DNA from 2 places in the Delftia sp. WSY_10 genome. Region 2 is predicted to be linked to the other one. Evidence: riboswitches for the same ligand, from Rfam matches in the RefSeq annotation. Region 2 holds a riboswitch; the other holds the start of a gene.
The links. Region 2 has a riboswitch for glycine ahead of gcvT (glycine cleavage system aminomethyltransferase GcvT). Riboswitches for the same ligand answer to the same signal wherever they lie in the genome.

Region 1 (4,416 bases), on a different contig from region 2:
GGGCTGGACCCGCTGCGCCAGGGCGTGGCCCTGTCATCGGCCGTGGAGGCCGGGCATTCGGTGATCTTCTGCCGCCGCCAGGCCCAGGTCGCGCGCCAGGAACTGCTGCAACTGGGCGCTGCGCTGCGCGATGCGGCGGAGCCCGAGGAGGCGGCGCCCGAAGGCGAGGCACAGCCCCGCATCCGTGGCGCCATCTACATCAGTTGCCGGGGCCGCGGCGGCGGCCTGTTCGGCGGCCCCGATGCCGAACTGCGCACCCTGCGCCACGCACTGGGCGATGTGCCATTGATCGGCTTCGTCGCCGAAGCCGAGATCATGGACGCCCGCCTGCACCGCTTCGCCGGGGTGTTGACGGTGTTCACTGCCTAGGCGCCGTACACGCCGTACACGCCGTACACACGGTACACACCGTCTGCACCTCAGACCGCGCGCGGGCGCACCGTGCCTGCGCTGCGATCCGGGTCCATGGCTGCAGCTCCCAGAAAATCGAAATCCACGGCCGGCTGCCTGCCGCTGACCAGGTCGGCCAGCGCCATGCCGGAGCCGCAGGCATGGGTCCAGCCCAGCGTGCCGTGGCCGGTGTTCAGGAACAGGTTGGCGATGGGCGAGCGTCCGATCAGCGGCACATTGCTGGGCGTGGCGGGGCGCAGGCCGCTCCAGAACTGGGCGCGACCGGTATCGCCGGCGCCAGGGAACAGCTGCTGCACGCGCCGCACGATAGCCTCGCAGCGCACGGGGTCCAGGTTGCGGTCGTAGCCGTTGAACTCGGCCGTGCCGGCAATGCGCAGGCGGTCGCCCTGCGCGCCGGTGTAGCGCGAGAACACCAGCTTGAACTCATCGTCCGTGAGGCTGACCTGGTAGGCCTTGGCGGGGTCCAGCACCGGCAGGGTCACGGAGTAGCCCTTGGCCGGGTAGATGGGCAGGTGCAGCCCCAGCGGCTGGGCCAGCAGCGGGCTGAACGAGCCCATGGCCAGCACATAGGCGTCGCCCTGGATGCGTTCGTAGCGGCCATCGGCATTGGTCACCTCCACATGGTCGATATGGCGGCTGGCGCCCGCACCCGTGGTGCGCAGCGCCATGACGTGGTGGCCGTGGCGGAACTGCACGCCCGTGGTGGTGGCAATGCGTGCCAGCTCGCGCGTGAATAGGTTGGCGTCGCCCGATTCATCCTCGGCCGTATAGGTGGCGCCTGCTATCTGCCCGCGCACATGGGCCAGGGCCGGCTCCAGGCGCACGGCTTCGTCGGCGTCGATCAGGCGGCGGTCGCAGCCCAGGGCCTGCATCTGCTCGGTGGGCTTGAGCGCGCCCTCGAACTCGCGGGCGTTCGTGTAGAAGTGCAGGATGCCCTGCATGCGCTGCTCGTACTGGATGCCGGTGTCCGACCGCAGCTGCTGCAGAGCCTCTCGGCTGTAGGTGCCCAGGCGAACGATCTGCTGGATGTTGTGGCGCGTGCGCGCGGGCGTGCAGTTGCGCAGGAAGGACAGGCCCCAGAGCCACTGGCGCATGTCGGCGCGAAGGCGGAACAGCAGGGGGGCATCCTGCCGGCCCAGCCAGCCCAGCAACTTCAGCGGTGCGCCGGGGTTGGCCCAGGGCTCGGCGTGGCTGACCGAGATCTGCCCGCCGTTGGCAAAGCTGGTTTCGGCGCCGGGCGCAGCCTGGCGGTCGATGACCGTGACCTCGTGGCCCAGGGATTGCAGATAGTAGGCCGAGGCGGTGCCGATCAGGCCGGCTCCGAGAACGATGACGCGCATGACAATGCCCTTTCAAAGGCATGTGCCGGTCACGCGGAAGCTGGTAGCTATGGATTCAATAGCAAGCAGCCGGCGTCCGTCGTGACGCAGCTGCCGCTCCCCCTGTCCTTGGTACCTGAGAGATTCACCGCCGTCCATGGGAACGGGGCTTGCTCCTTCGGTGCGCCGCATATTGCGTGCGGCGGCTCTCCAGACGGCATGTTGTGTTTGCAGTACGGAACCTGAGCGTGTATGGGAGTTTGCGCCTTCGGTGAGGCTCGGCACCGTGGTGCCCGCCTGCTCTCCTGCAGGGGCGATTCTATGTGGCTTGCGCAGCCGGTTTCAGTCGTACTGGGGATACCACCAGTTACTACCTGTATGTGGTGTGGCTGATGCAGGGTATTCCCTAGATCGCTCAAGCGCCTCCCTCGTAGCGCTGGCATGAGTCTCCGATTTCATGCAAAAAAACTATTGAAATAGAAAAAAACATGATTTAGCCTATCGATGTGTGCAGTGGTTTGTCAGTGCATGTTCTGGTCGATTGGACCTGCATGGGTTAACCATGAGTTGTGTATATGTCTGATAGGCGACTTACCGTTGCACAGGTGCAGGTCCATGGAAACTGATCCGGCACTGAAAAAATACAAGCACGGTGAATATGGTTTGTGGAGGGAGGAATGATTTGCGTCGCAAACCCGACTGAAGGTGTGTCCGGCTCAATGGACAGCGGAGCAGCTCGCAAACGTTGATGGAAATCCGCCTTTTCTGATTGACGCGCAGGATCTGCGCGAAACATTTTGCTTCCAACCTCACCGGCTGCAAGGTGAGTTGTTAGCTCGTGATTCAAATAGAACTATTCGAGGTACGGCGATGCAAATGCGCTGGGTACAACTGATGGCCATTGCCATTGGGAAAATCATTTTCCTGTCATATCTCCTTGAGAAAACGGGGAATATCATGCATGCTCTCAATCGCCTGCCTGGTTCGGCATTTTTTCGCAAGTGGCGTGCAGCGAAGTGCCTTTTCTCTTTGCTGCTGCTTTCATGCGCGGGTATCTCATCCACGGCACTGGCGGCGACCGTCGTTTTCACGGTCACCGACAACAGCGACGCTCCCAATGCCAATGCAACGACACCAACCACCTGTGTCAGCACGCTGGGAGGCACCTTTGCTGGCGCATGTACGCTGCGAGCTGCCATTCAGGCAGCCAACTACACGCTGCAAACGCTGGATCCGAGTGCCGATGTTTCCATCGTCTTTGCGCCGACACTGTCCACGTCGGTACGAACCATACAGAGTGGGACATCCAAGGATGCGGCCGGAAACCTCCATCCGTATGTCGACAATCAGACGGTTTACGTGCGCTGTGCCAATACATTCGTCAGCGGAGCCCAGTCCGGCGCCGTGACGGGAGCCACCAATGCCTGTGGTCAAACCCAGATGATCAGCGGCGGCGATACGGGCACCACCACTGGTGCCGGTGGCGCCTGGTACTGGATCAAAGGCACCGTGCCAGCCGGCACGGGCTCATTGACCATCGATTTCGGGGGAGTCATACAAGTCCAGAACTGGGCGGACTCCGCCTGGGAAACCTTTTATCTTGGTGGGAAGAATATCACTCTCACCAATTCGCCCAACATGACCTGTGGCGAAGCGGTATTCGTCGTTGGCTCCTCAGCAAACAATGTCATCATTGATCGCGTCGGTCTGGTGAATGTGGCGCCAACCCCTGCGGGAGAGGGGACGCCGTTCAACTGCGAGCTGTACGCGGAGATTCATCAAGGCGCACAAAACGTATTCTTTGCCAATAGCACAATCAACTCCGCGATATGGAATGGAAATTACGGCAATAACAAGGGCTCGGCCATTTCCGTTGCCGCAAGCAACGGTGCAGGCACGGTTTCCAACATCGTTGTCGATAATTTCACGGTAACGAATCTGCCCAACCCTATCGGGGGAATGCAGCTCGAGCAGTTTTTCCAGGTCATGTCGAACATGACCGTCAACGGATTGACGATCAAAAATTCGAATATCGCACTGAGCCCGACTGGTGGAAATGCGCCCAGGGCCGTGGTGTCGGTTGATGGAACGATCAGCCTGGCCAATGGAATTGGTCTGGCCGTGACGGGTAATACCTTCTCGCTGCCTATCGCCGCCTATACCGGGTCATCGCCAACGCATGTGTCGGCACCAACGGTGAATACGGCAGCCTCAGGCACGACGCAGGTAGTGACGGTGACCGATAACAACTTCACTGGCGGCGGGGACGGGGTGAATATCGGTGGTACGGGTACGGCACCAGGATTGATTGGCAACAACAAGATGACAAGCCAGTCGAGAAGTGCCATTCGTATCACTACGCGTGATTTCTTCAAGATTTCTCAGAACACGCTGTTTTCCGTGCCTGTGGCTGCAAACTCAGGCATCAGTTTGCTGACGACGGGCAATGGACAAACCGGATGGACCCCCACCCTTGGCGTTGGCGCCAGTGACACCGCCGCCTGCACCTGGACATTCAATATCACGGCAAATGCCAATGCGAGCGAGCCGGCACCGTATACGGTGGAGGCCTTTTGGTCGCCGACCGGCGCGGGCGTCAACGATGCGCAGGTCTATCTGGGCTCCGAAACCATGGCCGGAGCCTCGGGAACGCTGACCGTTCCTTCGTATCTCAGCGGCCAGGTGC
Region 2 (4,416 bases):
GTGGTGCTGGCCCTGCCCCACTGGAGCGCGGCGCTGGAGGTGCTGGCAGGCACCGACCTCGTGCTGACCGTGGGCAGCCGCGCCATCGGTGACCTGCGCCGCCACAAAACGCTGCGCCGCTTCACTCCTCCGCTGGAGCTGCCCGAGTTCGCCTACCAGCAGGCCTGGCATGTGCGCAAGCAGGGGGATGCCATGCATCGGTGGCTGCGCAACTCGATGGCGCAGTGCTGTACTGCGCAGGGGCAAACACAGAAGTAAGTGCAGGCCGCAGCCTCAGGCTGCCACCACCACCCTCAGCAACTGCTTCTGTATCTTCCCGCTGGCCGTCTTGGGCAGGGCCTCGCGGAAGTGGTAGCGGCGCGGGCGCTTGTAGGCAGCCAGGCGGTCGCCGTGGACCAGGAAGGCGTCCAGCGCCTCGGCCGTGGGTGTGGCGCCCGGCTTGGCAACCACGTGGGCGGCGACGATCTGGCCCCAGCGCTCGTCGGCCTCGCCGATGACGGCGACCTCGAGCACGTCGGCGTGTTCGACCAGCGCGTCTTCCACCTCACGCGGATAGACGTTCTCGGCACCCGAATTGATCATGTAGTCGATGCGGTCGCGGATCCAGAGATAGCCGTCGTCGTCGATGTGGCCCAGGTCGCCCGTGTGGTACCAGCCGTGCGCCAGGGCGCGGGTGTTGGCGTCGGGGCGGTTGAGGTAGCCGGCCATCATGCAGGGGCCGCGCACGAGGATTTCGCCCACCTCGCCGGGCAGGCAGGCCTCGGCCGGGTCGGTGGGGGCGTTGTCTTCGCGCAAGCGGGCCACGATGAGGTCATGGCCCATGGAGGGCAGCCCGGCCGAGCCCGCGTGCGAGAGTTGCTCGCGCGGCAGCAGGACGGACATGCAGGGGCCCATTTCCGTGGTGCCGTAGACCTGGACCAGGTCGCTGCCGACCTTGCGCGTCCATTCGCGGATCAGGTGCGGCGCCATGGAGGCGCCGCCGTACTCCACCAGCCTCAGCGCGGGCGCCTGCTCAGGCGAGGCGATGGGTTCGGCCAGCAGCATGGTGATCATGGTGGGCGCCGCGAAGAAGAAGCTCACGCGCTCTTCGCGGATCAGGCGCCAGGCCTCGGCCACGTCGAAGCGGCGCAGCAGCACCTGGGTGGCGCCGGCCTGCAGGCGCGGCAGAAAGCTGGTGTGCAGCTCGGCCGTGTGGTTGAGCGGCGCCATGGCCAGGCCCACGTCGTCGCGCGTGAACTGCATGGTCTGGTGCATGAGGGCGTTGTGCGCCAGCTTGCTGCGGTGCGTATGCAGCACGCCCTTGGGCCGGCCCGTGGTGCCGCTGGTGTACATGAGGATGCAGGGGTCGCTCTCGCGCACATGGGCCTGGGGCGGCGCGCTGCTGCGGCCCCTGGCCAGGGCGGACAGGCGCTGCGTGGCCCAGACCGGCAGCGGGTCGGCCGGGGCATCGTCGGCAAAGATCCAGTGCTCGATGCCTGCGCCAGTGCCGCCGCCTTCGGCCTTGAGCAGGGCCTGGGCGCGTGCGGCCACCTCGCCGCCCTCGTGCTCGAAGACCAGGGCGCGTGCTGCGCCGTCCTTGAGGATGAAGGCCAGCTCCTGCGCCGCCAGCCGGTAGTTGATGGGGTTGAAGATGGCGCCCAGGCGCGCGGCCGCCAGCATGGTGAAAACAAAGGCCGGCGTGTTGTAGAGGAAGGCGGCGACCACGTCGCCATGGCCTATGCCCAGCTCTGCCAGGCCGTGGGCGTGGCGGTTGACTTCGGCATCGAGCTGGGCGTAGGTCCAGGCGCGGCGCTCGCCGCCCTCCCATGCGACCAGGGCTTCCTTGTTCGGCAGGTAACGTGCCGGCCAGGCCAATGTGTCTCCCAGCGTCTGCTGCATGTGCGCTTCTTCCTTCTCGCTCACGAGATTTCATATATCGATGCACCTCAATGTAGGAGATTTTTTAGACAGTTATGCAATTTGCAAATGCATCCATGCAGGCAAGCGCATGGAGTTGCAGTCGGCCCGCGGAAATCCCGAAGCCGCGCGGACGCTGGCCGCAGCTAGAATGCGCCGGTCAGGAGAGAGTGCCCGCCCGGCCGCAACGGTCGCAGGCAGCGGCACCGCCGAAGGCGCAGGGTTCGCCCCGAACGCTCAGGCAAAAGGACTGGCACCGCCTGCCGCCACGGCCGCAGGCGTTCCTAGCTGGAGAGAGATGCAGGGCACGGCGGTGTGCCCCATCCACCGAAGGAGCAAGCCCCACGCATGGAAGGTGCGGGTGAATCTCTCAGGTAAAGCGGACAGCAGGGCAGCACATCCCGGAGGACCGGGATGGCGTTATGCCTTGTTCCTTGCCTGAAAGAGAGCCCTCCTTGTCCGCTGCCTCCACCACCGATCTGCTCAAGACCCCGCTGTTCGACCTGCACCAGGAACTGGGCGCGCGCATGGTGCCGTTTGCCGGCTACTCCATGCCCGTGCAATACCCGCAGGGGCTGATGGCCGAGCATCTGCACACGCGCGAGGCGGCAGGCCTGTTCGATGTCTCGCACATGGGCCAGATCAGCGTGCGCGGTGCCGACGCCGGGGCCGCGCTGGAGTCGCTGATGCCCATGGACGTGCTGGGACTGGGCGAACACCGCCAGCGCTACGGCCTGCTGCTCAATGAGGCGGGCGGCATTCTGGACGACCTGATGTTCGTGCGCCGCGAGGACGACCTGTTCCTGATCGTCAACGGCGCCTGCAAGCATGAAGACCTGGCGCACATCCAGGCCCGCATCGGCCAGCGCTGTGAAATCGAGCCCCAGTTCGACCGGGGCCTGCTGGCGCTGCAGGGCCCGCAGGCCGCAGCCGCCATGGAGCGCCTGCTGCCCGACACGGCCGGCCTGGTTTTCATGACAGGCGGCCACTTCGACTGGGAGGGGGCCGAGCTGTACATCACGCGCAGCGGCTATACCGGCGAGGACGGCTTCGAGATCTCCTTGCCCGCCAGCCACGCCGAGGCCTTTGCCCGTGCCCTGCTGGCCCAGCCCGAAGTCAGGCCCGTGGGCCTGGGCGCGCGCAATTCGCTGCGCCTGGAAGCCGGCCTGTGCCTGTACGGCAACGATCTGGACACGACCACCACCCCGGCCGAGGCCGCCCTGAACTGGGCCGTGCAGAAGGTCCGCCGCGCAGGTGGCGAGCGCGAAGGCGGATTTCCCGGCGCGGCCACCGTGCTGGCCCAGCTGCAGTCGCCCGAGCTGCTCACGCGCAAGCGCGTGGGCCTGGTGGCCCTGGAGCGCGTGCCCGTGCGCGAAGGCACGGAGCTGCTGGATGCCGGCGGCCGCAAGGTCGGCCAGGTCACCAGCGGCCTGCTGTCGCCCACGCTGAACCAGCCCGTGGCCCTGGCGTACGTGGAGCCGGGCAGCGCCGCCGTCGGCACCACGCTGCAGGCCATGGTGCGCGGCAAGGCCGTGCCCATGCAGGTGCAGGCCACGCCCTTCGTGGCGCCCCGCTATCACCGCGGTTGAGGACAGCCTGCGCGCTTGGCGTGGATCGAGTTCGGCGGATTCGTTTTTCCTGCCATCGCATGCCGCTACAGTGCGCACTGACCTTTCTCAAACCGCCTTTCACAGGTTTTTTCAGTTTCTATCGGAGCAAGCCATGAGCATCCAGTATTCCAAGGACCACGAGTGGATCAACGCCGCCAACCCTGACGCGGCCATCGTCGGCATCACCCTCCACGCGCAGGACGCGCTGGGCGACGTGGTGTTCGTCGACCTGCCCGCCGTGGGCACCAGCTTCAACCAGGGCGATGTGGCCGGCGTGGTCGAGTCCGTCAAGGCCGCCGCCGATGTCTACATGCCCGTCAGCGGCGAGATCGTCGAAGTCAACGAGGCCCTGCGCGACGACCCCTCCCTGGCCAACAGCGACCCGCTGGGCGAAGGCTGGTTCTTCAAGGTCAAGCTCAGCGACGCAGGCCAGCTGGCCGCGCTGCTCGACGAAGCCGCCTACACGGCCTTTGCCCAGAGCAACTGACGCCACTTTCCGGCCAGGACGGGCGCCAGGGCCCGCCCTGGCGCTTTTCAGCTTTTGAGACAGGTCCCTCCATGCTGATGTCCTCCACCCAGCCCCTTGCCGCCCTCGAGAACGCCACCGAATTCGTGGCCCGCCATATCGGCATCGCGCCCGAAGACGAGGCCCACATGCTCAGCGCCATCGGCGCGGCATCGCGCGATGCGCTGATCGACGCCATCGTCCCGCCCTCCATCCGGCGCCACCAGCCCATGGCGCTGCCGCCAGCGGCCACCGAGGCCCAGGCGCTGGCCGAACTCAAGGCGCTGGCAGGCCGCAACCAGCTGCTCAAAAGCTTCATCGGCCAGGGCTACTACGGCACGCACACGCCCGGCGTCATCCTGCGCAACATTCTCGAGAACCCCGCCTGGTACACGGCCTACACGC

Region 1: another riboswitch for glycine. It lies ahead of ACF8ML_RS19055 (D-amino acid dehydrogenase); the one in region 2 lies ahead of gcvT (glycine cleavage system aminomethyltransferase GcvT).

Annotation. Positions count from the first base shown of each region.
Region 1 covers NZ_JBICKY010000047.1:53,093-57,508, reverse strand. The annotation lists gene ACF8ML_RS19060 (FIST N-terminal domain-containing protein) at 1-369, shown strand, start outside; gene ACF8ML_RS19055 (D-amino acid dehydrogenase) at 420-1,751, opposite strand; glycine riboswitch at 1,844-1,954, opposite strand; gene ACF8ML_RS19050 (invasin domain 3-containing protein) at 2,607-4,416, shown strand, end outside.
Region 2 covers NZ_JBICKY010000035.1:342,527-346,942, forward strand. The annotation lists gene ACF8ML_RS17330 (LysR family transcriptional regulator) at 1-258, shown strand, start outside; gene ACF8ML_RS17335 (fatty acid--CoA ligase) at 274-1,878, opposite strand; glycine riboswitch at 2,048-2,159, shown strand; glycine riboswitch at 2,175-2,293, shown strand; gene gcvT (glycine cleavage system aminomethyltransferase GcvT) at 2,319-3,485, shown strand; gene gcvH (glycine cleavage system protein GcvH) at 3,619-3,993, shown strand; gene gcvP (aminomethyl-transferring glycine dehydrogenase) at 4,065-4,416, shown strand, end outside.